Regions from separate parts of the Gordonia sp. N1V genome, predicted to be linked through region 3. Evidence: predicted binding sites of a transcription regulator. Region 3 holds the regulator's gene; each other region holds the start of a gene.
What was found. The regulator LexA, encoded in region 3, represses DNA repair genes until DNA is damaged. The targets are predictions, from matches to a motif close to CGAACANNTGTTCG.

Region 1 (10,165 bases), on a different contig from region 3:
CACCAACACCGTCCGGCCCACGGCCCGTCCCGATAAATCCCGGTCGTGAATTGTCCGGGTTTGTCGCCGACCATCCGGTTGTGTTTCCCGCAGGCGGGGGCGAGGTCACCGATGTTGGTGAGCCCACCTTTCGCATGATCTTTGGTGGCGTGATGAATTTCGACGTGCGCGGCAGGTTGAGTACACCCGGGAAACGAGCAGTATTCACCACCGTCTTTGGCGAACAACGCGATCCGCTGCCCTTGACTCGCCAACCGCGCCCGACCCAAATACAGGGGCAGGTTCGTGTGGTCGTCGAACACCGCCAACCACGGCTGGCACTGAGCTGCGAGGGCGATGACATCGGTGATCGGGAGCAGGGTGCCGGTCGCGCTCACCCCCATCCCGGTCTGCGCGATCAACTCCGACAGGGTGGCTTTGATGATCAGATGCGGCGGTAGGCCTCGATGGGACTGGGGGCCGAGACCGACATCCAGTCCGGCGCGCAGGACCGCTTCCAACGCATCGTGGTTGCGTTGCACCTGATCACGGCGATCCCGCGATGCGGCAACCGCCAACGCGTCGGGGTCGGCATCCTCACGACTCCCGGTTGGGGACTCCGGATCTGCGGGGTTGTTCATTCCGGGGGCCGCCCACATCGCCAACACCGCTTCGAGGTGTGCGGTGAGGGTGGGGGTCATCTGCCCCGACAACCCACTCATCTTCTGCGCGTCTTGACGGCCGATCCGGATCTGGCGGCGGCGTTGCCGATCCGAATCGTCGGTCAGTTGGCCGTCGGGGTCGAGGTGCGCCAACACCCGCGCCCCCAAAATCCGCAGATCAGACGGGGTGTGGGTGCGGGCGAACCCGGCCATCGTGGCCTCGGCCGACATTTTCTCGTCGAACGGCACTGCCGCCGGGATACGGTCGAGGACGTCGATCACCACCGCCGCATGCGACGAGCCGGCCGCACCGGAGGCCATCGCGTCGGCCAACGCCGGGTACTTCGGCGCGGCGACCTCACCGGTAAAGGTGTGGAAGGTGGCGGTCGCTTTCAGTTGCTTCCACCGCCGCCACGGTTCCGAGATCCGCAACAGGCCGATCATGGCGTCGGTGATCGACCCGAACCCGTACTCGCGCGCCAGATGGCGGTCGGAGAATTCGACGATCTGCCGATCCCCCTGAACGGTGACCCGGGTGATCAACTGTTCGGTGGATTGAGCGACGGTGACCAGGTCGTCGTTGGACAGGCCGGTCAAATCATCGGTGGCCAACTCGTCCATCAGCGTGTGGGCGAGGGCGAGTTTCTGGGTGGTCGACAACCCGGACACATCCGGTAACGCGTCAGCGGGGAGTGTGGTGTCGACCATCATTTCTCACCCCCCGGCGATAAGCGCACATGTGTTTGTGTGCTGTTGTGTTCGAGTGTATGCCGGGTTTGTCGGGTTGGCAAGGGGTTGTCGAAAGTTTTTTCGGGTGAGTCTCGGTTGGGTTCCAGCGTCGGTTCGGCTCGGTCTCGAGGTTCGGCGCCTGGGGCGCCTCGCACCTCGACCACCGATACAAGAGCTCGGCCGCCGATGGGATGCGCGATCACCGATGGGGGACGGCACGGGCCGCGCACCCCCGCCGCTGACCGGGAAGTATCCGGTGAAGCGGGAGCCTCAGCCGCCGTAGCGTTCGGTGAGTTTGTCGCGCACCGTGGACGACAAGTGCTCGGTGTCGGGTCCGACGCCGATGCCGGCGGGCGATTGCTCGTCGATGTCGTGGGCGTCGACCGGAGCGGACACGGTGGTTGTTCCGGCTGCTGCGCGCAGTTCCTCGCGCATGCGTTTGCGGCGTTCAGATCGCGTCAGGAGATGTGGGGCCGCCTCGGGATGTGCGGCAACGTCGAGCCCGGTGGCGTCGTCGGGGGTCGTTGGGTCGGGACCGGCGGCGGCCTCGGCTGTGTGGGCTTTCTTGGCGGCGGAAGCTCGTCGACGTTGACGAATCTCGGAGTAGATGAAGTATCCGGCCCCTAGCGGTGCCATCACACCGAAGGCCAGCCACTGCAGGCCGTAGGAGAGGTAGGGGCCCGAATCCAGTTGTGGCAGTGGGATCTCGCCGAGTGAGCCGGGTTGATTCGGCGACAGCTGCAGATAGAACGGGTCCATCGGGGTGCCGGTCGCCTTGGCCAGCTGGGTCGGGTCGACCGTGTACATGGTCAGCGCGTTGCCCTCGGTCCGCGCGCCGCGGCCCTCCGATGTACCCTCCGAAGCCCGGATGCGGGCGTTGATGGTCGTCTCACCCGTCGGGGGCGCAGGGATCGCGGGCGTGTTGCTCTGGTCCGGGCGAACGTAGCCGCGATCGATCGCCAGGACGCGATCTGTGCCCGCGATGCGGAACGGGGTGAGGACCTCGATGGCCGGCCGCTCGTCGACCGAACGCAGGCGGACGAGGGCCTGGTCATCGACGAGGTAGGTTCCGGTCATCGTCACCTCGCGCCACTCGGTCGAGGGAACGAATCCCTTTCCGGCGGGGGCCACCTCGTTGATCGGTACCGGGGCAGTGCCGACGGCACTCTTGATCAGATGGTTGCGCTCCGACGTCGCGGAGTTCTTACCGAGCTGCCATGGGGCGAGCACCATGAAACATGCCGCCGCGAATGCGACGACAACGATGATCAGGGCGATCCACCCCGGTCGTATGTTTCGCAGCGCGCGCATAGGACAACGGTACCCAGTGGGCAACCGTCACAGCAGCCCCGGCTGCGTCTGGTGACGGTATGCCGGATTCGGCCGTGACGTGCGCCGCAGTACCCGATCACGGCAGCACCGGCGTCGGCTCAGCCGGTGGCGCCGTCGAGGTGTTCGCGGGCCCACTGGAGCAGGCCCGGTACTGCGGCCTCGATCTGCTCGCGGGTGACGGCGAAATCGTCGGCGTTGCCGTAGTACGGGTCGGACAGATCGAGATCGTCGCCCGCGTCGGGATCGAAGCTGCGCAACAGTCGGGTGCGCTCGCCCAGTCGTTTGCGTTCGAGTTCCTTGACGTGTCCGGCGTCGGCGGCGACGAACAGGTCGGCACCGATGTGATCGGGCCCGAGCTGATCGGCCACGTGCGCGTCGGAGTAGCCGTGTGCCAGCAGCTCCGTGCGCGCGCGGTTGTCGGCCGCCTCGCCGACATGCCAGCCGCTGGTACCGCAGCTGCTCACCTCGACGCGGTCGGCGAGCCCCGCGTCACACAGCGCCTTGGCAAAGATGTTCTGCGCCATCGGCGACCGGCAGATGTTGCCGGTGCAGACGAAACAGATGTGTAGTTGATCAGACACCGAGTACCTCGCGCAGATCTGACATCGAATCGACGCTCCAAGCCGCAGCGTCGCGCTCCCCGGCCAGAGCGTAACCCCATCCGACGAGGATCGTCGGGATGCCGAATCGGGCTGCGCCCTCGACATCGTGGGATCGGTCGCCGATCATCACCGCCGGACGAGCGGGTCGGTGTGTGTGCGGGTCGAGCGATATGTCCAATTGTGCCAGTGCATGGGCGATCACGTCGGGTTTGTGGCGGCGGGTTCCGTCGTCGCTGGCGCCGGCGATGACGCGGAAGTGGCCGGCGAGTCCGAAGTGGTCGAGGATGGCGCGCGCGGTCGTCTGGTTCTTCGACGTCGCCAGGGCCAGCGTCCGACCCGACGCGCCGAGATCGCCGAGGAGTGTGTCCATGCCGTCGAACACCGAGTTCTCCAGCCAGCCGACGTCGACGTAACGGGCGCGATACGCGCGCATCGCCTCGTTCGCGGTGGCTTCGTCGAGCCCGAGCTCGCGCAAGGTGTCGATCATCGGCGGTCCGGCGATCCCGGCGACCACCGCCTCGGGTGCCGGTGGCGCGCCGACAGCGGTCAAGGCGTGCCGAAAACTGTTGGCGATCCCGGTGAAACTGTCGGTGATCGTCCCGTCGAGATCGACAAGCAGAACGGTGTCGGGATCAGTGGGGTCTGGTCGGGACATCACCAACCCATGGTGCACGTAGGCTCAGTCGGTATGACATCCGGGCTGCATGCGCTCGACCGGCACGGCGACCGGGACAGCACCGCGGGCATGCTCGATTTCGCCGTCAATGTTCGTGGGGCCGCACCGCCGTTCGTGCAGGCGGCCATCGCCTCCACCCTTGACGACCTGGCCCGATACCCGACGACCGACCAGACCGATCACACCACCGGGATCATCGCCGACCTGCACGGCCGTCCCACTGACGAGGTGATGCTCCTCGCCGGCGCCTCCGACGGTTTCGAGCTGCTGCCGAAACTGGGTGTGGCACATGCGGCCCTGGTGCAGCCGTCGTTCACCGAACCGGAACTCGTGTTGCGGGCCGCGGGGATTCCGATCACGCAGGTCATCGGCCGGCCCGACACGCCGCTGGCCGACCTTGCCGCCGACATCCCCGACGACGCCGATCTCGTGGTCGTCGGCAATCCCACGAATCCGACGTCGGTGCTGCACCCCGCGGAGTCGATCGACGCGCTTCGTCGTCCCGGACGCCTCGTGGTCGTCGACGAGGCGTTCGCCGATCTGACCCTCGACCCGGTGACCGGGGCGCGCGAACCGCAGTCGCTGGCCGACCGGCGAGTCGACGACGTCATCGTGATGCGCAGTGTCACCAAGACTTTCGGATTGGCCGGACTGCGCGCCGGTTACCTGCTCGCGGCGCCCGAGGTGATCGAACGGGCGGCGGCCGGGCGCCGCGCCTGGCCACTGTCCACGCCTGCGCTCGCCGCGCTGGCCGCCTGTTGCGGACCCGACGGGCAACGCTTCTGCTCCGAGCAGGCCGAGCTCGTCGCCATCGAACGCGACCATCTGCTCGCGCGACTCGCCGAGGTCGGCGTGATCCCGTGCGCGCCGCCCGCGGCGCCGTTCGTGCTCGTCGAGATGCCCGGTGCACTGGCGGTGCGAGAAAGCCTGCGGGGCCAGGGGATTGCGGTGCGCAGTTGCGCGAACTTCGTCGGACTGTCCGACGACCACCTGCGGTTGGCGGTGCGCCCGGCGGCACAGGTCGATCGGCTGGTCACGGCGCTCGACCGGGCGCGAGAGGAGATCACCGTTGGCAGCGCATGAGCACACGGGTCACGGTCCGAGCGAGGTGAGTGTCGCCGATGTGGTGGCGGTGCTGGAGGCCGCGTATCCGCCGCGCCTGGCGGAGAGCTGGGACGCCGTCGGGCTGGTATGCGGGGACCCGGGCGAACCGGCCGGGCCGATCCTGGTGTGCGTCGATGTCACCGACGACGTGGTCGCCGTCGCATGTGCGCAGGGTTACCGGATGATCGTGGCGCATCACCCGTTGCTGCTTCGGGGTGTGGAGTCGGTCGCCGCCGACACACCCAAGGGCCGCATCGTCCACCGGCTCATCAGGGCCGGCATCGCCCTGTTCACCGCCCACACCAACGCCGACAAGGCCGATCCCGGTGTGTCCGACGCGCTCGCCTCCGCACTAGGACTGCGAGAGGTCGCGCCGATCGATCCCGAACCGCTGCCACCCGTCGACAAATGGGTGGTGATGGTGCCCGAGGGCAACGCCGAACAGGTCAGCGAGGCCATGTTCGCCGCCGGGGCCGGAGCGATCGGTGACTATCGCGACTGCGCGTGGTCGGTTATCGGCGTCGGACAGTTCGAGCCGACCCCGGGTGCCAACCCGGCCATCGGTGAGATCGGGCAGCGGGAGCGCGTGGACGAAGCGCGCGTGGAGATGGTCGCCGCCCGAGGGCTGCGGGCTGCGGTCCTCGCCGCGTTGCGCGACTCCCACCCGTACGAGGAACCTGCCTTCGACGTCCTCGAACTCGCCGCGATCCCGTCGGCGCTCGGTCTCGGCCGCGTCGGTGTGCTGGCGGAACCGATGACCGTGGCGCAGTTCGCGCAACGCGCGGCACACGCGCTGCGTACGCCGTGGGGCGTGCGTGCCACCGGCCCGGCCGATCGGCAGATCACGACCGTCGCGGTGTGCGGCGGGGCCGGTGACTCACTACTCGCCACCGTCGCGCAGCTCGGCGTCGACGCCTATCTGACCGGCGACCTCCGGCATCACCCGGTCGACGAGGCGCTGCGGTCCGGCGGCCCGGTGCTCCTCGACGCCGGGCACTGGGCCACCGAGTTCCCATGGTGCAGGCAGGCCGCCGAACAGATCACCGCCGCCACCGGTTGCGCGGCGGAGTGCCACGACGCACCCACCGATCCGTTCACCGTGCACACGTCCGCCTGACACGGCGCGTACCGTGAACGTTCACCGCCCGGTGCAACGGCGCGCCGTGGCTCACCCGGCGCACCCCACCACCGATCCCCCCAGTGCACGAGGAGACACCCGATGAAGGTCGATGCCGGACGGCAACGACTCCTGCTCGAACTCGCCGACGTCGACGCCGGCCTGGCCCGACTCGACCATCGAGTCGGTCACCTGCCCGAGGACGCCGAGATCGCGGAGACGATCACCGCCATCGAGGCCGCCCGCGACGACCTCGTGCGCGCGGAGATCGCCGCGGAGGATCTTGACCGCGAGTATCGCCGCATGGATGGCGAGATCACCGGCATGCGTGATCGCGAACAGAAGGACTCGGCTCAGCTGACCGCCGGAGGCCTTGCGCCGAAAGCGTTGTCGGAGTTGCAACATGAGCTGACCGGATTGGGTCGGCGTAGGCAGGTCCTCGAAGACGACATGCTGGAATTGATGGAGCGTCAAGAAGCACTCGGGTCCGAACGCGATCGGGCATCGGCGACCATCGCCCATCTCGAGGAGCAACTCGCCGCGCTGCGCGGTCGTCGGGAAGAGGCCGTCACCGCGGTGGACGCCGACAAGGAGGCGCTGGCGGCGCGGCGTACCCAGATCGTCGCCGAGGTGCCCGACGAACTGCTCCCGATCTACGAACGCCAGCGCAGCGCGGGCAAGGTGGGAGCCGGGCCGCTCCGTGCCCGCCGGTGCGGCGCCTGCCGGATGGAACTCGATCGCGGGACACTCGCCGGCATCGCCGCGGCGTCCGACGATGAGGTGATCCGCTGCGAGGAGTGCGGTGCGATCCTGATCCGCACCCACGAGTCGGGACTGTGAGCACCCCCTCCGGGAACACCCCCGCAACGCCGTCGTGGCAGGGCCAGATGGCCGCCCCGACCCGCATCGTGTTGGTCCGTCACGGTCAGACGGCGCTGTCGGTGGACCGGCGGTACTCGGGCCGCGGCAACCCGCCGCTGACCGACCTGGGAGTGACGCAGGCGCTGCGCGCGGCACAGCGTGCGGCGTCCGAGCAGCCGATCGCCGCGGTCGTCAGCTCACCCCTCGACCGGGCCAGGCAGACCGCCCAGGCGATCACCGACCTCGTCGGCGGAGAGGTGGTGGCCGAGGACGACCTCATCGAGAACGACTTCGGTGCGTGGGAGGGACTGACCTTCGCCGAGGCCAAGGCTCGCGACCCCGAGGTCCACGCACGGTGGCTCGGTGACGAGTCGGTGCCCGCACCCGGTGGGGAGAGCTTCACCCAGACCGCTGCACGGGTGATCGCCGCCAACGACCGTCTGCTGCAACGTTATCCGGGCCAGACCGTCGTCGTTGTCAGTCACGTCACCCCGATCAAGTCCCTCCTGCGCCACGCCCTCGACGTCGGACCGCAGTTGTTGTTCCGGTTGCACCTCGACCTGGCGTCGGTGTCGGTGGCCGAGTTCTTTCCCGACGGCGGTGCGGTCGTCCGCTGCGTCAATGACACCTCGCACCTGCGGAGAAGTGACACGGCGCACCTTCGGTGAGGCGACACCTCGCATCGCCGGTGACACCCCGGACGCTATCCTGTACGGGCGAACGAGTCGGCCGGGCGGCCGCGGCGCGTGGGACGGCCAGTCACTGGAAACGCCACGCGCCGAGGAAAGTCCGGACTCCACAGAGCAGGGTGGTTGTCAACGGCAACCCGGGGCGACCCGCGGGACAGTGCCACAGAGAACAGACCGCCGGCCGCACGGCCGGTAAGGGTGAAACGGTGCGGTAAGAGCGCACCAGCGATGCGGGTGACCGCGTCGGCTCGGTAAACCCCACCCGGAGCAAGGCCGAAGCACGGACCGCTTGCGGTGCGTGTGCGCGGACGTGATGAGGGCTGCTCGCCCCAGTCCGCGGGTGGGCCGCTCGAGGTACCCGGCGACGGTGTGCCCAGATGGATGGTCGCCACCGACCTCACGGTCGGGACAGGATCCGGCTTACACGCCGACTCGTTCGCCCCCTCCGGCACCCGACGTCATCGTCGACGCTGATCAGGCCATGTCTACGCATGCATGTCACCGTCTGCACGCCGAGTGCGGCGTTATGGTCGGGGAGTGCAACGCAGACTGTCGGCGCCCCAGATCGATTTCGACGCCATCCGTGGAGAACTCGGGGTGAGCGAGGACTACGGCGACGCCGCACTGGAGGAAGCCGCCAACGCGCGCGACCGATATGCCGAGCAGCGCGAGGACCACCGCGATCTACCCCTGGTGACGATCGACCCGCCCGGATCGATGGACCTCGATCAGGCCGTGCACATCGCCACCGATGGCGACGGTTTCGTGGTCGACTACGCGATCGCCGACGTCGCCGCCCTCATCGAACCGGAGGGCGCCCTCGACGCCGAGAGTCGTCGACGCGGCACCACCGTCTACTTTCCCGACGGCTCGGTCCCGTTGCATCCGCGGGTGCTGTCGGAGGGCAGCGGTTCGCTGCTGCCCGGTGTGGCGCGCCCGGCCGTCCTCTGGACCATCCACGTCGGCGCCGACGGACAGATCGGCGACGTGGCGGTGCGTCGCGCCCTGGTGCGTTCGGTGGCCCGCCTCGACTACTCGGGCGTCACCGCCGACGCCGCGGCGGGCCGGGCGCACCCGTCCATCACGGCGCTACCGGCCTTCGGTGCACTGCGGCAGCGGATCGCCTTGTCGCGCGGCGCAATCGAACTCGACCTCCCCGACCAGGAGGTGGTGCACGACGCCGACGGCTGGAGCCTGCAGATCGCGCCGCACACACCGGCGGACGTGTGGAACGCGCAGGTGTCGTTGCTCGCCGGGATGTGCGCCGGAACCCTGATGGCCGACGCGGGCGTCGGACTGCTGCGGACCCTGCCGCCTGCCGAGCCGGGTGCCGTGCGGGCATTGCGTGACACGGCACGCGCGATGGGCGTGGACTGGCCGGACGAGCAGGCGCCAGGCGAGTTCCTCGCCGCTCTGCCGGCGGATGCGCCGTCGACCCTGGCGTTGATGTCGCACGCCGGCTCACTGATGCGTGGCGCCGGCTATCTCGCCCTCGGGGGCGGCGAGACGCCGGCGCCGTCGGCGATGGTGCACGCAGCGATCGGCGGGATCTACGCCCACGTCACCGCGCCGCTACGGCGGCTGGGTGATCGTTTCGCGACCGAGGCATGTCTGGCGATCACCGCCGGTGAGCCGGTACCCGACTGGGTGACGCGCGCATTTCCCACCCTGCCGAAGATCCTGCGGTCGGCCGACTCCCTGGGGGCCTCGGCGGACCGGCTCTCGATCGACCTGGCCGAGGCGACGGTTCTCGCCGGCCGCGTCGGAGAGGTCTTCGACGCGGTGGTCCTCGCCGAGGCCGACGCGAAGAAGCCCGCCCGGATCTTCATCGACGATCCGGCTGTCATTGCCGGCTGTAGCGGAAATCCGGCTTCGGCGACCAGGATTCGGGTGCAGCTGACCGCTGCCGACCCGGTACGGCGCACCGTGGGGTTCGCGGCGGTCGGCTGAGCACGAAAGCTCAGAGGTCCTTGGCGGCCTTGCGGTAGGCATCGAGGGCGCGTGTTCCGGCGGCCTCCTGCAGGGCGTCGAGCCGTCCGAGCAGGAACATGTCACGACCGGGGAGATCGGTGCGTTCGGCGAGCTCGGCCAGGCGCGCCCGGTTGATCCGGGTGTCGTTGAAATCGCCGAGCGCCGACTGGATCTTCTTGGCCACCGCAGCGATCTTCTGATAACGCTTGATGCCCAACGGTTCTCCCGCATCGGTGGCGTAGCGCAACTTCTTGGCCCGCTTGCGGATGACGTGCACCTGCTCCTGCCACTCGTGCGAACCCTCGGGGAAGGTCGCGAGTTCTGCCTGAGCCTTTCGAATCTTCTTGCGGCTCTTGGCGATCGCCGCGTCGACCGCCGCGGCGGCCGGCATGTCGGCGTCGGGTCCGGACGGCGGATCGGTGATCAGGACGTCGATGTCGTCG
Region 2 (10,165 bases), on a different contig from region 3:
CGCCATCGACGCCGCCGGCCGTCAGCCCGGTGTGGACGCCTCCCGGATCGTCCTGTGGGGGCTGTCGCAATCCGGCGGGCACGTGTTGATCGTGGCAGCCGAACGTGCACGGACGGGACGCGACGACGTGGCCGCCGTCATCTCGGCGGTGCCTCTCGTCAACGGACTGGCCGCGGGGGTTCTCCACTACCCGCAGGTGGGTGCGGTCTCGATGTTGCGATCCACAGCTGTTGGCATCGGAAGTGCTCTGGGCGCCAGACTTGGGCGTGACCCGGTGATGATGCCGGTCGTCGGCAAGCCCGGTGACAAGGCCGCGTTGACCAGCGACGGCTACCTGGAGAGTTACCTCGCGATCGCCGGCCCGAGCTGGCGCAACGAGGTCGATGCGTCGATCGGTCTGGAGCTCGGCTCATTTCGCGCCGACAAGGCCGCGCCGGATGTGGCGGCGCCGGTCCTCATGCAGATCGCCGACCTCGATCGGGGAGCGCCGCCCCACGCGGCGGCCAAGGCCGGATTCGCCGCGCGCGCCGAGGTCCGGCATTACCCGTGTGACCACTTCGGGATCTTCGCCGAGGTGGCGGATTCGTGGTTCGAGCCGGTCGTGTCCCACCAGATCCTGTTCCTGACACGCCATCTCGCCACCTTGGCGGTGACCGCGTGAGCACGGCACTGGTGGTCGGCGGTGCGTCGGGCATCGGAAAGGCCACAGCGCGAATGCTGCACGAGGAGGGCCATCGCGTGGTCGTCGCCGACGTCAATGCCGATGCCGCGGCGGCGGTTGTCGCCGAACTGGGCGGCACCGCGACCGCGGTGCACCTCGATGTCACCGACGAGGCTTCTGTCGCTGCAGGATTCGACGGTCTGGACGACCTCACGACCGTCGTCAACTGCGCAGGGCTGTCGATGCCCGGAGCGCTCACCGAACTGGAGTTGTCGGCGTGGCAGACAACCGTCGATGTCTGCCTGACCGGCACCTTCCTCGTGCTCAAGTATGCGGGACGCCATGTCGCCCAGGGTGGTTCGATCGTCTGTGTGGCCTCGCTGAACGGTCGCCAGCCCGGTGCCGGGATGGGGTCCTACTGTGCGGCGAAGGCCGGGGTGCTGATGCTCGTCGAGGTGGCCGCCCTCGAACTCGCCGAACGCGGTGTTCGCGTCAACGCCGTTTCGCCCGGACTCGTCGACACCCCGCTGACCGCCGGAATCGCCTTCGTCCCCGGGCTGACCGAGGAGTACATCGAGAACACGCCGTTGGGTCGGGCGGGTACTCCCGAGGACATCGCCGCGACGATCGCGTTCCTCACCTCCCCGGCGTCGGGGTGGATGACCGGTGCCGCAATCGATCTCAACGGCGGCGCGCACCTGCAGCGCTATCCGGACGTGTTGGGTAAGGTGCGGGCACTCGCAGGCGGGTAGATCCGGTGTTCGGCGACGGTCAACCCCGCGGCAACGGGGCCCCGACCTCGCCGGAGTCGCGTCGCAGGACGCGCAACGAACCCTCCGCGCGGACCTCGGTGAACTGTCCGGTCTCCAAGGCCTGGCAGTAGATCTCGTAGGGGGGACGGCCGCCGTCGGCGGGATCGGGGAACACGTCGTGGATCAGCAGCGCGCCACCGATGCGCACCCACGGTGCCCACCCGTCGAGGTCGTTCTGCGCGGCCTCCATCGAATGGCCGCCGTCGATGAACACGAAGTCGGCGGGTTTGCCCCAGGCCCGGGCCGCGACGGTCGACGGTGCGAGCATTCCGATCACGGTCTGCTCGAGGCCGGCGTCGAACATCGTGCGCCGAAAGCGGGCCGAGGTGTCCAGCGTGCCCGAATGCGGATCGACGAGAGACTCGTCGTGGTACTCCCAGCCGGGCTGGTGTTCCTCGGAGCCGCGGTGGTGATCGACGGTGACGATCACCGCCCCTGCCGCCTCGGCCGCCGAGCCGAGGAATACCGTCGACTTGCCGCAATAGGTGCCGATCTCCACGCCGACCTTTGTCGAATCCGGTTGTGTCAGATACTCACCGGCGATCTCGAACAGGGTTTGCGCCTCGTCGAGCGGCATGAAGCCCGGCGCGTCGTCGGCGACCTGACGACGTTCGGGTGAGGGAGCGGAGAGCGGCTGCGATGCCGGCGAGGCGGTCATGAAAACCGATCCTAGGGCATCTCTGCGGTTACCGACCGAGCGATTGTTCTCCCCGGCGTAGGGTGGACAACCATGAAAGCTCAGGTGCTCACCGCAGAGTCCGGACCGTCCGCCCTCGAACTGACCGACGTCCCCGATCCGACGCCCGCCGAGGGCCAGGTCCTCGTCGACATCAAGTCGTGCGGGATCTGTTTCCCCGACCTGCTGATGAGTCAGGGAAAGTACCAGCTCCGCATGCCGACGCCGTTCACGCCCGGCACCGAGGTCGCAGGCGTGGTGCGCCAGGCTCCCGAGGGGTCGTCGGTGAAGGTGGGCGACAAGGTTCTCGTCGCGTCCATCGTCGGCGGCTTCGCCGAACAGCTGGCCGCCTCGCCCGAGCAGCTGCTGCCCCTCCCCGAGGGGCTGACCTTCGATCAGGGTGCCGCGCTGGGCATCAACTATCAGACCGCGCTGTTCGCGCTGAAGTTGCGCGCACAGACCGCGCCCGGTGAGGTCGTCGGGGTGCTCGGTGCTGCGGGTGGCGTGGGGACCGCGTCGATCATGGTCGCCAAGGCGATGGGCGCCAAGGTCATCGCGATCGTGCACCGCAAGGGTGCCGAGGAATTGCTGCGCAGCGCAGGCGCCGACGAGGTTGTCCAGCTCGAAGAGGGTTGGGGAGCCGAACTGAAGAAGATCGCGCCCGAGGGTGTCGACGTGATGATCGACCCGTCCGGTGGCGAGGTGTTCGACGAGGCGCTGCGTCAGGTCGCTCCCGACGGTCGGTACGTGGTCATCGGCTTCGCGGCCGGTGGTATCCCGACCGTCAAGCTGAACCGCGTGCTGTTTCGCAACATCGCCGTCGTCGGCGCCGCCTGGGGTGAGTATGTGCGCACGCACCCGGGCGTGCCGGAGCTGCTGCACGACGAGCTGACCGAGATGATTGCGGCGGGGCTGAACCCGCAGGTCAACACCACCTACACCCTTGATCAGCTGCCGACCGCATTGACCGATCTCGCCGAGGGGCGGATCCTGGGGAAAGCCGTCGTCCACATCGCCGATTGAGAGGTCACCTCATGTGCCGCAACATCACCGAACTGCGCGGACTCGAACCCGCGGCGACCGAGGAAGAAATCGAGGCAGCCGCGCGCCAATACGTTCGCAAGGTGAGCGGCATCCGTCATCCGTCGGCAGCCAACGCCGAGGTGTTCGAGGCGGCGGTCATCGCGGTGACCGCCGCCACGCGCACCCTGCTCGATGAGCTCCCGGAGCGTCGCAAGCCGCCGAAAACCGTACCGCCGCTGCGGCGTCCGGAGGTCCGGGCGCGGATCGCGGCGCGGGGGTAGGGCTGCGGCGCAGTGATCGGAGACGGCGCGAGGTGATGATCAGGTGGATACCCCCACTCAACGAGGTAGGGGTCCGGGTACCGCTCGACGGCGTGATCAATCGTTGCGCCGACGTGGTGGTCTGGATTAACCAGACAGTGGCGTACACCACCGGGGTCGAGATGACCGTCGAGGTTCGAATCCGCAAGGACGCGATGACTTTTGACGGCGGACTGTGGTTCGGGCGCGATGGTCACCGCAGCTCCGTGGTTCCGTTGCTGGTCGGGTTCGAATGGGCCGACGGGACGACCTCGTCCAATCTGCCGTCGCCGGAGTTGAATGCGGGTGGACTCGGGCGGTTCCGCGGCACAGCCGGCGCCCACAACGCCTCCTTCGCCTTCGGCCTCGACCACCTGCCGCCTCGCGGCGAGTCTGTACTCGTCACTGCGGCACCTTTCCTCCGACTTTCGGAACGAAAGATCACGTTCGACGCGGGAATCATCCTCGACGCCGCATCCCGTGTGGAGGTGCTCTGGCCCGATGATCGCCGCCCGATCCCGTGTGAGCGCGGTGACCGCGACGCGGTCCCGCGAATCCCGTCGACCGGATGGTTCGCTGATCACTACGTGCAGGCGCCACCGAGGCCGGCGGGTGGGTATGCCGCCGTCGTCACACCGGCAAAAGGTGCGCCGAGGTATCCGGACGACTGGGTCGACGGCGCGCCGACCAACAGCACCGACCAGCCATGCGCAATCTGCGGAAGCGTCAATGTCGTCTGGGTACATCCACTCGACATCGACAGGACCAGCTATCGCGTTTATGGCAAAGGGCATTCGCTCCCCTCGTTTTGGGCATTGTGCGAGGACTGCGAACAGATGTACCGCGCAGGCAATGACGACGCCGTGGTCGCCGTCATGGAAAAGTACTGGATATTCCAAGACACCGACGAACAGCTTCATCAGGCGCTGACCGTGTTTCGCCGGGCAGACAAGGGAGCTCGTCGTTTCTCGAGTTGAGTCTTCCGAGAGGGGCTCAGTTCACACCGAACAACCCCGCCGCATTTCGATAGAGGACCCCGCGTACCCAGTCGTCGCCCAGATCCAGCCGCACGATCGCGTCGAGGGCGTGGGTGTAGGTGTAGGGGATGTTCGGGAAGTCGCTGCCGAACAAGATCTTTGGTCCCAGGTCGGCCAGCCGGGGTCGGAGCTCGGGTGGGTACGGTGCGTCGGCCTCGGAGAAGTCGGTGAACGACATCGTGGTGTCGAGTCGCACATTCTCGAATCGTTCGGCGAGGCCGAGGAATTGCTCGTATTCCGGTGTGCCCATGTGCGCGATGATGAGCGGCAACGACGGGAATCGCTTGAGGAGCCGGGCGATGGGCTCGGGCCCGGTGTAGGTGCCCGGTGCCGGTCCGGAGCCGCAGTGGATGATCACCGGGACCTGCCCGTCGGCGATCTGCGACCACACTCCGTCGAGCAGCGGATCGAGTGGTGAAAAGGCGCCGACTTGGATGTGGCACTTGAAGACCCGGGTGCCCGCGGCGATGGCCTTCGAGACGTAGGCGGTCGCCGGCTCCTCGGGGTAGAAGGTTGCGGTGTGCAGACAGTCGGGGTGGTGCGCGGCGAAGTCGGCGGCCCATCCGTTGAGCCACTCGGCCATGTTCGGCTTGTGTGGATACACGAGTGAGGAATACGCGCGAATGCCGAACGCCTGCAACGCAGCCACCCGGACGTCCTCGTCGGCTCGGTAGGTGATCGGCCATTCGCGTCCGACGAGCGGGCCTGCCGAGTCGAAGTACGCCCACACCTTGTCCATCACCGACCTCGGCATGAAGTGCGTGTGGACGTCGATCAGACCCGGCAGTCCCAACGTGCCCCAGATCGAGCGGACCCGTTGTGCCTCAGCCTCGCTGAACGGTGTCGGCGCGGAGGGATCTTGCTCGGGAACGACGCTGTTCATGCGTCGACGGTACCGCGCGTGACGCCACGGGTCACGGAGAGCCGATCACCGTGCGTTCCCCATCGAGGTGACCGCGGTTCGCAATGTCAGTCCTGCGTGTGAGCGGAGGAGTGGTCCTTGGACGCGCGCGGCATGCGCCCGGTCCAGTCGCGGGGAACGATGAACACGCCCTCGGCCTCGACGGTGACCCCCTCGGCGTCGGCGAGAGTGCCCCGGACGGTCTTCTTACGGCCGTCGCGACCGACGATCGACGCGCGTGCGGTCAGCGGCCCCAGTGGCGTCGGGCGCACGTAGCGCAGCGAGATCGTCCCGGTGTAGCACGGCACGCTGTCGACGCTGGCGGCCTCGCCGAGTACCTGATCGAGGATCATCGCGGCCACTCCGCCGTGCACATGGTCACCGGGACCCTCATAGGCGGCACCGAGGGTGAACTCGGCAGACACCTCGTGCCCGTCGTGGCGGGTCCGCAGAGGCGGCGCGATGGCATTACGCACGCCGACAACCGAATTGCCCCAAGGCATTCCGACGAAATCCGGCGTGTACCGAACGCCGTACGGACCGTCGATCTGCTCGGCGCGCAGGGTGTCGACGATGTCTTCGATCCGCTCGCGCGCCGCGGCCACCACGTCGTCGGGGACCTCGGTGCGAATCACCGCATCGATGAGCTGGCGCACGGAGTCGGTCAGCGGTTCGTAGATCGCGCGGCGGCGGGCGATCTCGTCGTCGGAGATGTCCTCGAGGGTGAACTGCATGCGGCGACTCCCGGGTCGTGCCGGCCGTGGTGAACCGCGGACCGAAACCAGACTAGAACGTGTTCTAATCTAGCGGAAGGCGTCGGCGTCGGCCACCAGATCGGTGCGGGCATCGGCGAGCACTTCGGAACGGTCGTCCGGGCGGACGAAGCCGGCCTCGATCGCCGTGTCGGCCGCCTCGGCGTAACGCTTGAGGTAGGTGTCCTGGTCCGGGTAGAGATCGGCGATGACCGTCGGCGGCAGGGGCGTCGTGACGCCGAACAGCACACAAATGCGGGGCACGTCGTCCTCGACCACGCCACTGAGGATCTGGGTCGGTACGTCCACGCACGGAGTGCGCACGCCGTCGCGCGCATTGCCCACCTGGTCGAGTTCGAACCGGTGGCCGTCCCCGGCGTCGACGACCAGCAGCGGGTCCGCGACCGGGGGCTCCGACTCCTCGTCGACCCACGACCGCAAATGGTGCAACGCCGAACGCAGCACAAAGCGCTGCTGACCGCGGTTCACCGGCGCCGGACAACCGAGCATCGACTCGTACTCGCCGATCTGAGCGAAATCGGCATGCGACGTCCCGGCCATCTCCCATACGCGCAGCAGAGACGAATCCGGTTGTCGGGCTTGCACATACTGAAAGTTGGTGAGAACGTCGGTCTCGGTTTGCACGACGAAGACCGGAACGGTCAGATCGTTGGATATCCGCACAGGTAACCCGCGATAGGCTTCGGTGATGTCGGCGGGGCCGTCGGCCTCGCCGAGCGGCAGAGCGCCAAGAGATCGGCTGTGAATCAGAATCCCGTGAAAGACGTTGTGTAGGTTGGCGAAATGATTCACGTAGGTCGTCAGTGCCATGGCCGATTGGGATTCCCCCGCGGCCAGTAGTCGGCGCACGGTGAGTCCGGCCAGTGGGTGGCCTTGAGTGTGGTTCGCGGCGAGTGCGCCACCGATGGCGCCGAAGATGTCGTAGCTGTAACCGTCACCCGGGTGGCGTAGTGACCCATATCGATCGGGGTCCTTGTCGGCGAGACGCGTGGGCGTGTCACCGTCGTCCATTCCGACAGATCCGGCACCGCCCTCGATGCCGGTGTACTGCGCCGAAACCCCCACCCAGGCACACCCCGATCGGACGATCTCCGGCGCGAGGTACGTGTACTCGGGTGCGGCGTCGGTTCCGCTGGACACGTTGAACCACTCGACGACGACGTATCCGTTGAAATCGGAGTCATTCTCGGGGCGCCGCACCAGGATTCGGGTGGTGAACTCCGCGGAGACGGCTTCGGCAACGTCTCCGGACGAGGTGCTCTCGAATCGGCGGGCTCGTCCGACAGCAGCATATTCGCGCTCGTCATATCGGTGGGCTGTCAGGTTCGGACCGGGGCTGGCGCTGAGGATGTTGTGACCTTTTCCGCCGGTCAGTTCGATGAAGGTCACTCGTGACGACATCTTTCGACCTTAACCCTCGTCCGCCGTTCGACGTGGTCTTCCTGATGTTTGACGTCGACGTCCTCGAGACGTCTTCCCCCGATGGTCGAGCAACTCGCCCTGCCCGATAGCCGGAACCTTCCCCGATGTCCCAGGCACCGGGCCTTCCCCCCCGATGGTCGCAACCCCCCGACAATCGAAGACCTTTCCTCCCGATGGTCGAGGTGCGAGCCGCGTGCGGCGAGCCTCGAGACTCGGCGAGACAACCAGCCTCCCAACCACATCCACCAACCACAGCGAAACCCGCACCCCTACCACACCCCACCGACAGAAAACCTCAGCCAGCCCACCAACGAAACCCGTTGTCCACAAGCACCTTTCCCTCCACAGAATAATCGAACACCCTTGCGCTACTCTGTATGTTCGAGTAGAGTGGAGTCATCTCACCGATCAGCCACCGGGGAGGGGCCCATGATCGACACCACTACAGTCCTCGACGCGGAAACCGTTGACGCCGAAGCAGTCTTCGCCACCATCGTCACCCAACTCAGCGACCTGCAATGGAATCCGGACATGACCGGACCACAAGCCTTCGGCGCGATGAAACAAGTCCTGTTGTTGCGGAACCTGGTTGATCATCACGCGACCACCCTCACCGGAGAGATGGATCGGCTGGGCGTGGCCGATCACAAGACCACGCGGCTACGGGAGTTGTTGATCAGCATGGGTTGCGCACCCGCCGTCGCAGGTCGGTATGTGCGGATTGCTGCCACCGGCGACATCGATCTGTTGTTGGCGCATGCCGCTGACGGGTCCATCTCGTCCGAACACACCGACGCCATCGTGCGCGGGTTGGCGCACATCGACACCCGATGCCCCGAACCCCTCGACACCGTCCAACGCTGTGAATACCTGCGGAAACTCCTGTCGCACTACTTCGCCGGCTTCACCCCCGCCGAGATCAACCTCTACGCACGACAGTTGGGCAACGAACTGGCCGCGGAGACTCCTGGCGGTTTACCTGCCGCCGAAGACAAGAGAATCAACTCCTACACCGACCGCATCACCGACGACGGCCGGTTGGAGATCTCGGCGAACCTCGACATCATCGCCGGGGAGAAAACCAGAACTCTGATGGAAACCTTGTCGACGCCCAAGCCCCAGCCCGACGGATCCCCGGATCCGCGGACACCCGAACAAATCTGCGCCGCCGCATTCGAAACGATCGTGGAGTTGGCGGCACAAGGATTGGCCGACACCACCTTCTCAGCCAAGCCCACCAACGGACTGTTGTGGACCTGGTCAGCCGACAACCCCGCACTCGGCGGCGATTTGCAGAACATGGGTGCCATCACCGAAGCCGCCGCCCGGATGTTGTCGTGTGACACCACCATCACCAAGATCATCCTCAACACCGATGGCGTACCCCTCGACGTCGGACGCCAGGAACGATTGTTCACTCCCGGCCAACGCAAAGCGTTGTTGGTGCGTGATCGTGGGTGTATCAAGTGCGGCGCCCACGCCGGACGCTGCCAAGGACACCACGTGCACCACTGGAGTGAGGGTGGTCCTACCGACCTCGACAACGGCTGCCTGCTGTGCAGTAGTTGTCATGATGATGTGCACCACCACGGTTGGGACATCATCATGGGATTCGACCGACATCCGTGGCTCGTTCCGCCCGCCAGCGTCGATCCGAAACGACAACCAGTGCCGTCGTATCACCGGCGGACTATGCGACTCGACGACGCCGCAGCCTGACCTGCGCTGCCCCACTGCCTGATTCCCTGCACCCGGCATCGTCGGAACCGCATCTGTTGTTTGAGAACTCCATAGAGATAATTCCCACCCGATGGTCGAGGTGATCGCGTGCCCGTGGACCGGATACCCATCGGTGCAACGGGTCTCGAGGCCCGGCGCCAGGGGCGCCGGACACCTCGACCATCGGGTGGGGAGGGTCCGAGTACCCGATCATCGGGCGGGAAAGCGTCAGCATCCTTCCGTGGCGAGTCGTCACCCCCCGATGGTCGAGGTGCGAGCCGCGTGCGGCGAGCCTCGAGACTGCCTGCGGCAGAGCTGGAACCGGATCACGGAGGACCGGATGCCGATCTTTGCAACGGGTCTCGAGGCCTCGTCCATCGGGATGGGAACACCGTCGGGCGGGAGGGCGTCAGCGCCCTTCGATGGTCGGCTATTCCTTCTGGGACTTTCGATGGTTGTCGATCACCTTGCCGAACATGAAGTGCATCTTGGTGCCCAGGGGCCAGCCGACGTAGTAGCAGAGGAACAGGGAGATCTCCTCCAGCTGTTCCGGAGTCAATTCGCCATTGGCCAGCGCAGAGGACGCCTGGATCTCGGCGACGTCGATCTGGCCGGACTGTGCAAGGGCACCGAGGAGTAGGAGTCGGCGGTCGCGGATGGAAAGCCCTTCGCGGGACCAGACTTCGCCGAACACCTGATCGGCGGTGTGGGCGAAGTAGTCGCCGGGTCCGTCGGACATCTCCCAGCCGTAGACTTTCGACATCATGTCGAGCGACTTCTGGCGCTGCTCGGACGTCATGAGAGCTCTCCTTCGTGGTGGGGGACGCCGAGCGCCTGGGCAA
Region 3 (10,165 bases):
GGCGGCCGAGATCATCGAGACGTCACGGTTGTTCGCGCACACCGTGGCCGGGGTGGACCCGTTGTGGGTGGAACGGTTGGCCGGCGACCTGGTCAAACGCACCTACAGCGAGCCGCACTGGTCGTCGCGGCGGGGCGCGGCGATGGCCTACGAACGCGTCACCCTCTACGGGGTCACCCTCGTCGCACGACGCCGGGTGACCTATGGCCCCATCGACCCCGAGGTCTCCCGGGAGTTGTTCCTCCGGCACGCCCTGGTCGAGGGCGACTGGAAGACCGACCACGAGTTCTTCCACCGGAATCGGCAACTGCTCAGCGACGCCGCCGATGTCGAGCACCGCGCCCGACGGCGCGATGTGGTGATCTCCGAGGAGCAACTGTTCGAGTTCTACGATCAGCGCATCCCTGCCGAGGTGACCTCGGCGCGACATTTCGACTCCTGGTGGAAGAAGACGCGGTCGGCGCAACCGCATCTGCTCGACCTGACCGCGGCCGATGTGGCGGCTGACGTCGCCGTCGCCGACACCGACTATCCGGGGTTCTGGCAGCAGGGCCAGACCCGTCTGGAGCTGCGGTATCGTTTCGAGCCCGGCGCGCCCGACGACGGCGTCACCGTCGTCATCCCGAAAGATCTTCTGCCCCATGTACGCAACGCCGGCTTCGATTGGCTGGTCCCGGGGATGCGCTCGGAGTTGGCGACCGAACTCGTCAAGACCCTGCCGAAGTCGCTGCGCAAGACGATGGCACCGGCCCAACGTTTCGCCGATCTGGCGCTCTCTCGGCTGACCCCACGCTCGGAGCCGCTGATCCGCGGTCTGGCCCGGGAGTTGTCGACCATCACCCGTCACTCGGTCTCGCCCGCCGACTTCGACCCCGACCGACTCCCGACTCATCTGCGCATCCACTTCGCGGTCGTCGACGACAAGGGCGAGATCCTCACCCGTACTTCATCGTTCGCCGAACTGTCGGAACCGACATCCGCCGCCACCACACAGACGGCCACACCGGTGTACACCACGTGGACCGACGAGGGCATCGGAACACTCGCGCCGAGCGAGACCGCCGACGTCGCCGGGCAGACCATCACCCGTTACCCGACTCTGCACGTGACCCACCGCGCCGGCCATCCCGACGGGGTCTCGGTTGTCCGGGCGGCGACCACCACCGAGGCGAGCACCGCCCTGGCCGGCGGCGTGATCGTGTTGTTGGAGAACACGATCCCCGCATTGAGTCCGAAAGCCGCCTCCGGACTGGACCCTGCCGGACGGATCGCGTTGAGCCAGAGCCCCTATCGGGAGCCGGCGCGGTTGTTCGGCGATTGCACACGCCGAGCGATCCGTGATCTCGTGGAGCCCGACGAACTGCGCGTCGTACGTTCGCCCCAGGCGTTCGCCGCGCTCGCCCAACGGCTGCGGCCAGCGGTGACCGACGCCGCTCCGGAGTATCTACGCCTCGCGGTCGACGTCCTGCGGGAGTTGGTGGCACTGCGCGGTGTGATCGACACCCATTCGGGGCAACTCGCCGCCGACGACGTCGCCGAACAGCTCGGCCATCTGGTGTTCGACGGCTTCGTCGCCGCCACCCCACGGGAGCACCTGGCGGAGGTGCCCCGCTATCTGCGCGCTGCCCGTGAGCGCCTGGAGCATCTGCCGGCATCCGCCGCGCGGGATCGCGCCGGCATGGAGGCACTGGATCGGGTGGTGGAGCGCTGGAACCAGCGGCTCGCGCAGGTGCCCGACCGCAGGCGAGACGCGGTCAACGAACAGGCGCACTGGCTCGTCGAGGAATTGCGGGTCGGTCTGTTCGCGCAGCGACTGGGCACGCGTTATCCGATCTCGGAGAAACGGGCGCTACGGACCCTGGACCGACTCGGCTGACACGACGCCGGCTGCGGGCGTCGTCCGGCCGTGGGTCAGATTGCCCTGCAGGTCGTCGATCTCGCGTTGGAAGTCCTCGAGGGAATCGAACGAGCGGTACACCGACGCGAATCGCAGGTAGGCGACCTCATCGAGGTCGCGCAAGGGTTTGAGGATCGCCAATCCGACCTCGTTGCTGGGGATCTCGGCGACTCCGGAGGCCCGAACGGTCTCCTCGACCTGTTGGGCGAGCTGCGCGAGATCGTCCTCGTCGACCTGGCGTCCCTGACACGCGCGTCGGACCCCACGCATCACTTTCTCGCGGCTGAAGGGCTCGGTGACGCCATTGCGTTTGACGACGGCCAGGACAGCGGTCTCCACCGTCGAGAACCGGCGACCGCATGCGCTGCAGGAGCGGCGCCGACGGATCGCCTGCCCCTCGTCGGCAACTCGGGAGTCGATGACCTTGGTGTCATCATTCCTGCAGAACGGACAGCGCATACACCGACAATACCGCCCCACCGCGGTGGAACAGCCGTGTGATCGCCTACCCCGGTCGTCACCGGTAGGCGGGTACCAGCAGTGCCTGACCGACCTGGAGCCCGCTGCCGGACATCTCGTTCATCCGCGCGATCTCGTCGATGACGGCCTGCCGGGGCAGGTCGGGCGCGACCCGTGCGGCAACCGAGTTCAGCGATTCCCCGGCACGTACGTGCACGACCTCGGTGGCCGCGGGCGCCGGCGTGGTCGACTGCTGGTAGTCGCTACCGGCCACGGCCACCAGCCACACCAGCAGCGCCAGGGCGACACCGGTCAGCACGGCCACCATCGCACCGGTACGGCGAGCGGTGCGGTGCGCGGTGACCCGCGGGCCGACCGGAGTTGCGCAACGGGTGCCCGCAACCGCCGGAAGGCGGCGCGCACCGGTCCGGGCCGGGCCCGCATATGCCGGTCGTCGGCGGGCCGGGTCGCGCTCGAGCGTGCGCCGCTCCGGGAGGCGACGGTCGGACGACCGGTGTTCGGACGACCGGTGTTCGGACGACCGGTGTTCGAGCACCCGGTGTTCGAGCACCCGGTGTTCGAGCGCCCGGTGCTCGACGGTTGCGCGGGCCGGCATCGACGCCCCGCGGCGAACGGCGGCGGCGCGGTGAGCCGTCCGGCGGGACCGAACGGGCAGGTCGTTGGTGCCCGGCGCGGTGGGCAGAAGTACGGTCGGCATGGCGTCTCCCTATCTCGATCATGCATTCGAAGAACGGATGTTCGAGTTCTACCACGGGGCACCGACAATTTCTCGCGACACGTCGAACACATGTTTGAGGTTGCCTGTCGCCTCGGCTACCCTGGCCGGTGTTCAGCTCTCCACAGGGCCCGTCAACCAGGGCGTACCCCGCGAGGATGTGCGCACCGACCGAAAGGATGCGAACCCCATGAGTGAGAAGAAGGGCCGCTCGGGTGACCCCGACGCGGCGACCGTCACCGATCCGGACGACGCCGTCGCGACCGGCCCGATCGATCCCGCGGCCGTCGAGGCCGCGCTCACCCCGCGCCAGAAGGGCGTGCTCGATGTGATCCGCAAGTCCGTGCGCGAACGCGGGTATCCGCCGAGCATCCGCGAGATCGGCGACGCCGTCGGCCTGGCGTCGACCTCATCGGTCGCGCATCAGCTGCGAACCCTCGAGCGCAAGGGTCTGCTCAAACGCGATCACAACCGACCCCGCGCGGTGAACGTCCAGGACGGCGATCCCACGCCCACCGACGACAACCCGAATGCATCGAACCTCCCCACGCCGACGTTCGTGCCGGTTCTGGGACGTATCGCGGCCGGCGGGCCGATCCTGGCCGAGGAGGCCGTCGAGGATGTCTTCCCGCTGCCGCGTGAACTCGTTGGCGACGGGTCACTGTTCCTGCTGCGCGTCGTCGGTGAATCGATGATCGACGCGGCCATCTGCGACGGCGACTGGGTGGTCGTTCGTCAACAGAACGTCGCCGACAACGGCGACATCGTCGCGGCGATGATCGACGGCGAGGCGACGGTCAAGACCTTCAAGCGCAAGGACGGCCATGTGTGGCTGATGCCGCACAACGACCTGTTCGAGCCCATCCCCGGCGACGACGCCGCGGTGCTGGGCAAGGTCGTGACGGTGATGCGCCGCATCTGAGCGGAGTCGCACCCGCCGGCCCGCTCAGCCGAACGGCTCAGCTGCGCAACGCTTCCGCGGCCGCGGCACGCGCATCGGCCGGTGAGGCGGTCGCCAGTACAGCCTGCGCGGCGGAGCGGCACGCCTCGCGGTCGACCTCGGCGAGCTTCGCTCCCACCGCGGGCGCCGCGGCCGGGGCGCTCGACAGCGAGGTGACGCCGAGTCCGACCAGGACACACGCGAGCAGCGGATCGGCGGCGGCCTCGCCGCACACCCCGACCGGTGTCGCACTGCGGGTGCCCGCCTCGGCGACGGTGGCGATCAGCGAGAGCACCGCAGGCTGCCACGGGTCGGTGAGCCCGGCGAGCTCGGCCGACATCCGGTCGGCGGCCATCGTGTACTGCGTGAGATCGTTGGTGCCGATCGAGACGAAGTCGACCTCGGCGAGGATCGCCGGAGCGAGGATCGCCGCCGAGGGGATCTCGATCATCACCCCCGCCACCAGCCCGCGACCGCGGACCTCGGCGGCGAATTCGGCGGCTTCGGCGGCCGAGGCGATCATCGGCGCCATCACCCAGGGCGTGGTGCCGGTCGCCTGCGCGGCGCGGGCGATCGCGTCGAGTTGACCGGTACGGATCTCGGGATGTGTCGCGGCGATCCGGTTGCCTCGTACGCCCAGTGCGGGATTCGCCTCGGTGCCGTGATCGACGAACTTCAGCGGCTTGTCCGAGCCGGCATCGAGCGTCCGGACCACGACCTTCTTGCCGTCGAAGGCCTCGATGACCTCGCGGTAGAGCGCTGCCTGCTCGTCCACCGACGGTTCGTCGGCCCGATCGAGGAAAGCGAGTTCGGTGCGGAACAGACCGACCCCCTCGACGGGGTATGCCGTCGCCGCCCGCGCCGAGACGCCGTCGGCGACGTTCGCCAGGATGGCCACCTCCACACCATCGGCGGTGCGCCCGGGCCCGGTCCATCCCGCGATCGCCTCCGCCTCCCGACGACTCTGCTCCACCTCGTCCCCGGCCCGCGCCGGATCGGGGTGAACGACAACGGTTCCCGCGGTTCCGTCGACGAGAACGGGCGTGCCCGCGGGTACGTCGTCGAGGCCGGCGACCGCCACCACGCACGGAATCCCCAGTTGGCGGGCGATGATCGCGGTGTGGCTGGTCGGCCCACCGAGCCGGGTGGCCAACGCGGTGATCAGTTTCGGATCGAGTCCGGCGGTGTCGGCCGGCGCGAGGTCGTCGGCGAGGAGCACCGACGGCTCGTCGGGCACGGGGACCCCGGGCTCGGGCTCGCCGAGTACCTCGGCCACCACCCGGTCACGGACGTCGTTGAGGTCGGTGATGCGCTCGGCCATGATCCCGCCGAGCTTGGCGAACATCGCGGCGAACTGTTCGGTGGCCGCGGCGGCCGCGGCCGGGGCCGGGGTCCCGTCGGCGATCAGCTTGGTGACCGTGCCGATCCACCCGCGGTCCTCGGCGAGGCCCGCGGTGGCGATCAACACCTCTGCGGCGGCACCCGAGGCGTGCGAGGCGCGCTCACGCAGTCGCGCGGCGACCACGGCCGCGGCATCGACGAAGCGGGCCTTTTCGGCCTCACGGTCGGCCTCGTCCACCACATGTGAGCCCGGATCGGCGGGCTCGACCCTCACCCGCTCGCCCGGACGGACGACCGGCCCGTAGGCCTTGCCGCCGACGACGGGCGTCCCGTGCAGCGTGGTGTCGGCATCCGACGCACTGCCCTCGGTCTGCGTGTGCTGGGGGCGAACCTGTTGATCCACGGTTCCGGCCTTTCCTCGTCCTTCAATGATGCGGGCGTTGCGGTGATGCGGGTCGTACTGGTCACGCGGTCGTTCTGTGTGATCCGACCAGGCGTCCGATGGATGTGAAACACCGGTACGTCACCACCTCTTGTGATCGAAGTTACAAGAAATCCTTGACTTGTCAACACAAACAGGCGTAAACACAGATATATCAACACCGGGTCCCACAGAAACCCACATGGGGTCGGTGGTCGGAAAGAGATCGGAGAGACGTGTACGCGGAAGAACGACAGCAGGCGATCGCCGAGCTGGTCCGCTCGAAGGGCCGCGCCTCGGTGAGCGCGCTCGCCGAGCGCTTCGAGGTCACCAGCGAGACGGTGCGACGCGATCTGGCGAGCCTGGAACGCGCCGGCCATCTGCAGCGCGTACACGGTGGCGCGGTTCGGCCCGGCCTGGTCCAGATCGTCGACGAGCAGGGCATCGGCGAGCGCGAGGCCAGCCATGCCGATCAGAAGGTGGCGATCGGCCGTGCGGCGATGCGTTTCCTGCCGCCCGACGGCGGCTCGCTCGCGCTCGACGCCGGCACCACCACCTACCAGGCCGCACTCAACATCCCCACCGACCGACGCCTGAGCGTGGTCACCAGCAGCCTGCCCCTGGCCACGCTTCTTGCCGAACATCCCAGCGCCACACTGCATCTGGTGGGAGGGCGAGTTCGCAGTCTGACGCAGGCGGCAGTCGGCGCCGACACCGTGTCCCGACTGCGGCAGTTTCGCTCCACGGTCGCCTTCATCGGCACCAACGGGGTCAGCGAGGGTCTTGGACTGTCCACGCCGGACCCCGACGAGGCGGCGGTGAAGTCGGCGCTGGTGCGCTCGGCGCAACGCGTGATCGTGCTCGCCGACTCCTCGAAGATGAATCGCGAGGACTTCGCCGGTTTCGCCGACCTCGACGACGTCGATGTCCTCATCACCGACGCCGGTATCGATCCCACCTTCTCCGCGGTGCTCTCCGCCCGCGGCATCGAGGTCGTGATCGCATGATCCTCACCGTCACCGCCAACCCGAGTCTCGATCGCACCCTGGAGATCGCCGGCCCCCTCCAGCGCGGGGAGGTGCAACGCACCGTCGGTGTCCGCGCCGAGCCGGGAGGCAAGGGCGTCAACGTTTCCCGCGTCATCGCCGAGGCGGGTCTGACCACCCTCGCGGTCCTACCGGCGCGCAACGGCGATCCGCTGCTGACCGCGTTGGACCAGGTCGGACTTCGCCACGAGGCCCTCGCCGTGCCCGGCGAGGTGCGGTCGAACATCACCATCGCCGAACCCGACGGCACCACGACCAAGATCAACGCCTCCGGCCAGTTCCTCGACGACCGTCAGGTGCGTGCGTTGACCGACCTCGTCTTGGCCCGCGCGGCCGGTGCCGACTGGGTGGCCCTGTGCGGATCGCTGCCACCGGGTGTCGCCGACGACTGGTATCGCGTACTCGCCGACCAGCTCATCGCGCGCGGACACCGCGTCGCCATCGACACCTCGGGTGCTCCCCTGACGGCAGCGGTGACCGGACGCGTCGACCTGATCAAGCCGAACGAGTATGAACTCGCCGAGGTCAGCGGTGCCGATCCGGAGATCCTGCGTCACGCCGCCGCCGAGGGCGATCTGTCGCCCATCGTCTCGGCGTCGGCCGACATGGCGCACCGCATCGGCGGCGCCGTGCTGGCCACCCTCGGTGCGGCCGGCGCACTGCTGACCACCGAGTCCGGCAGCTGGTTCGCCACGCCGCCGCCGATCGTCCCGCGCAGCACCGTCGGCGCAGGCGACTCCTCGCTGGCCGGTTACCTGATCGCCGAAACCCGGGGCGCCGACGAGCCCGGACGGTTGCGCAGCGCGGTCGCCTATGGTGCCGCGGCGGCCGCACTCGCCGGCACCCAGCCTCCCCGCCCCGACCACCTCGATCCCGACCGTGTCGTGATCACCGATCTCGCCGGAGCCGCCCCAACCCCATGACAAACAACCCGTGACCCCGAACAACTCCAGAACCAGATCCACCATCAGCACCCAACCAGCGACACACCAGTAAGGAAACCCATGTCCGAGCAGATCATCACCGCAGCCACGGTGAATCTCGACGTCGACGCAGGCGACGACCCGTCGGCGGTGATCAATCACCTCGCCGAGAACCTCGGCGAAGCCGGTCGCACCAGCGATCCCGCCGACCTCGCGCGCGCCGCGCTCGCCCGAGAGGCCAAGTCCGCCACCGGTCTACCCGGCGGAATCGCCATCCCGCACGCCCGCGCCGCATCGGTGTCGCAGGCGAGCCTGGCGATGGCGCGGCTGTCGAAGAAGGTCGACTTCGGCGCCCCCGACGGTCCGGCCGACATCGTCTTCCTCATCGCCGCCCCCGAGGGCGGTGCCTCCGAGCACATGAAGCTGCTCAGCTCGCTCGCTCGTGCGCTGGTCCGTCCCGACTTCGTCGCCTCGCTGCGGGCAGCGCGCACCGACGACGAGATCGTCGACCTCGTCGACGGTGCGATCAATCCGCCCGCGGCCGGCTCGAGCACCACCGCGGCCGCGAGCACCGAGAAGGCGGCACCGCAGAAGGTGGCCACCGACACGGTGACCACCCAGAAGACCGCGCCGGTCGACTCATCGACCCCGGCCGCACCGACGAGCGACAAGCCGATGTCGATCGTCGCGATCACCGCGTGCCCCACCGGGATCGCCCACACCTACATGGCCGCCGACGCGCTGAAGTACGCCGCCGAGCGCGCCGGTGTCGACTTCCACGTCGAGCCCCAGGGGTCCTCGGGAACCACCCCGTTCACCCCGGACGTCATCGCCGGCGCCGACGCCGTCATCTTCGCCACCGACGTCGGCGTCAAGGGCAAGAGCCGGTTCCACGGCAAGCCGGTCATCGAGTCCGGCGTCAAGCGCGCCATCAACGAACCCGACGCGATGATCGCCGAAGCGCTTGCGGCAGCGGAGAATCCGCACGCGGCGGTGGTGCGCGCCGGCGACGGCGACAGTGCCGGCGCCGCTGCCACGGAGAAGGGTGGGCTCAGCCTGGGCAAGCAGGTTCAGCAGGCCCTGATGACCGGCGTCAGCTACATGATCCCGTTCGTCGCTGCGGGCGGTCTGCTGATCGCTCTCGGATTCCTGCTGGCCGGCTACCAGATCGCCAACAAGAACATCGACAAGACGATGAGCGACGGTGCCTACATCGCGCTGCACAACACTCTCTGGAATCTCCCGGCAGGAGGACTCGGCACCTACCTGGGCGCGGTGAGCTTCGCGATCGGTTCCCTGGCGATGAGCATGCTGGTCCCGGCGTTGGCCGGCTACATCTCGTTCGCGATCGCCGACCGGCCCGGTATCGCGCCCGGCTTCGTCGCCGGCCTGGTGTCGGTGGCCGTCGGCGCCAGCTTCATCGGCGGCCTGATCGGCGGCCTCGCGGCCGGCGTCGTCTGCCTGGCGATCTCGCGACTTCCGTTGCCGCAGTGGGCGCGTGGCCTGATGCCGGTGGTGATCATCCCGCTCTTCGGCAGCCTTGTCATCGGTGCGGTGATGTTCATGTTCCTCGGCAGGCCGCTGGCGTGGCTCACCACCGAGATGAACAACGGCCTCAGCAGCATGACCGGTGGCTCGGCGATCATCCTGGGCATCGTGCTGGGCCTGATGATGTGCTTCGACCTCGGCGGCCCGGTGAACAAGGCGGCCTACCTGTTCGCCACCACCGGCCTCGCTGTCGGCGGCTCGGCGCAGCTGGAGATCATGGCCGCGGTCATGTGTGCCGGCATGGTCCCGCCGCTGGCGATGGCCCTGGCGTCCACGGTCCTGCGTCCGCAGCTGTTCACCGAACCCGAGCGTGAGAACGGCAAGGCCGCTTGGCTTCTCGGCGCCTCGTTCATTTCCGAGGGTGCCATCCCGTTCGCCGCGACCGATCCGCTGCGGGTGATCCCGTCGATGATGGCCGGTGGCGCTCTGTCCGGCGCGCTGATCATGGCGCTCGGTGTCGAACTGCGCGCCCCGCACGGCGGTGTGTTCGTCTTCTTCGCCATGAACGCCTGGTGGTGGTTCCTCGTCGCTCTCGCCGCGGGCACCGTTCTCTCCGCGCTGTGCGTCATCGCCGCCAAGCAGTGGGGCCGCAACCGTGACCGCACCGCCGTCGCGACCACCCCGCGGGAGGCCGTCCCCGCCTGATGGCGCGGTTCGCCCACCTCGACCGACCGCCGCGGGCACAATCGAAGATCCCGCCCGCGAACGGTCCGTCCCTCACCACCGATCCCATCCGATTCGATCCCATCCGCGTACATCCCATCCGCGTACATGCCATCCGAACAGGTCAAGGAGAATCCATCATGCCCAGCACCACCGTCGCCGTCGGCTCCGCCGTCGGACTGCACGCCCGC

Region 1: P3L18_RS01240 (HNH endonuclease signature motif containing protein) is a predicted target of LexA. The motif match lies at 1,374-1,387, and genes of this name have one in related genera.
Region 2: P3L18_RS17500 (HNH endonuclease signature motif containing protein) is a predicted target of LexA. The motif match lies at 7,959-7,972, and genes of this name have one in related genera.

The regions. Positions count from the first base shown of each region.
Region 1 is NZ_JARJDD010000001.1:267,223-277,387, reverse strand. It holds gene P3L18_RS01240 (HNH endonuclease signature motif containing protein) at 1-1,349, opposite strand, end outside; gene P3L18_RS01235 (SURF1 family cytochrome oxidase biogenesis protein) at 1,641-2,681, opposite strand; gene P3L18_RS01230 (low molecular weight protein-tyrosine-phosphatase) at 2,801-3,283, opposite strand; gene P3L18_RS01225 (HAD hydrolase-like protein) at 3,276-3,959, opposite strand; gene cobC (Rv2231c family pyridoxal phosphate-dependent protein CobC) at 3,993-5,063, shown strand; gene P3L18_RS01215 (Nif3-like dinuclear metal center hexameric protein) at 5,089-6,201, shown strand; gene P3L18_RS01210 (C4-type zinc ribbon domain-containing protein) at 6,304-7,041, shown strand; gene P3L18_RS01205 (histidine phosphatase family protein) at 7,089-7,730, shown strand; RNA gene rnpB (RNase P RNA component class A) at 7,784-8,190, shown strand; gene P3L18_RS01195 (RNB domain-containing ribonuclease) at 8,289-9,701, shown strand; gene P3L18_RS01190 (CYTH and CHAD domain-containing protein) at 9,712-10,165, opposite strand, start outside.
Region 2 is NZ_JARJDD010000013.1:95,724-105,888, reverse strand. It holds gene P3L18_RS17545 (alpha/beta fold hydrolase) at 1-661, shown strand, start outside; gene P3L18_RS17540 (SDR family NAD(P)-dependent oxidoreductase) at 658-1,413, shown strand; gene P3L18_RS17535 (class I SAM-dependent methyltransferase) at 1,433-2,131, opposite strand; gene P3L18_RS17530 (NADPH:quinone oxidoreductase family protein) at 2,204-3,172, shown strand; gene P3L18_RS17525 (DUF2277 family protein) at 3,184-3,453, shown strand; gene P3L18_RS17520 (hypothetical protein) at 3,489-4,448, shown strand; gene P3L18_RS17515 (amidohydrolase family protein) at 4,465-5,391, opposite strand; gene P3L18_RS17510 (PaaI family thioesterase) at 5,478-6,143, opposite strand; gene P3L18_RS17505 (alpha/beta hydrolase domain-containing protein) at 6,213-7,583, opposite strand; gene P3L18_RS17500 (HNH endonuclease signature motif containing protein) at 8,034-9,323, shown strand; gene P3L18_RS17495 (carboxymuconolactone decarboxylase family protein) at 9,754-10,122, opposite strand; gene P3L18_RS17490 (NAD(P)-dependent oxidoreductase) at 10,119-10,165, opposite strand, start outside.
Region 3 is NZ_JARJDD010000006.1:57,278-67,442, forward strand. It holds gene hrpA (ATP-dependent RNA helicase HrpA) at 1-1,876, shown strand, start outside; gene nrdR (transcriptional regulator NrdR) at 1,850-2,356, opposite strand; gene P3L18_RS09905 (LysM peptidoglycan-binding domain-containing protein) at 2,415-3,074, opposite strand; gene lexA (transcriptional repressor LexA) at 3,364-4,014, shown strand; gene P3L18_RS09915 (putative PEP-binding protein) at 4,052-5,776, opposite strand; gene P3L18_RS09920 (DeoR/GlpR family DNA-binding transcription regulator) at 6,031-6,801, shown strand; gene P3L18_RS09925 (1-phosphofructokinase family hexose kinase) at 6,798-7,763, shown strand; gene P3L18_RS09930 (fructose-specific PTS transporter subunit EIIC) at 7,845-9,956, shown strand; gene P3L18_RS09935 (HPr family phosphocarrier protein) at 10,115-10,165, shown strand, end outside.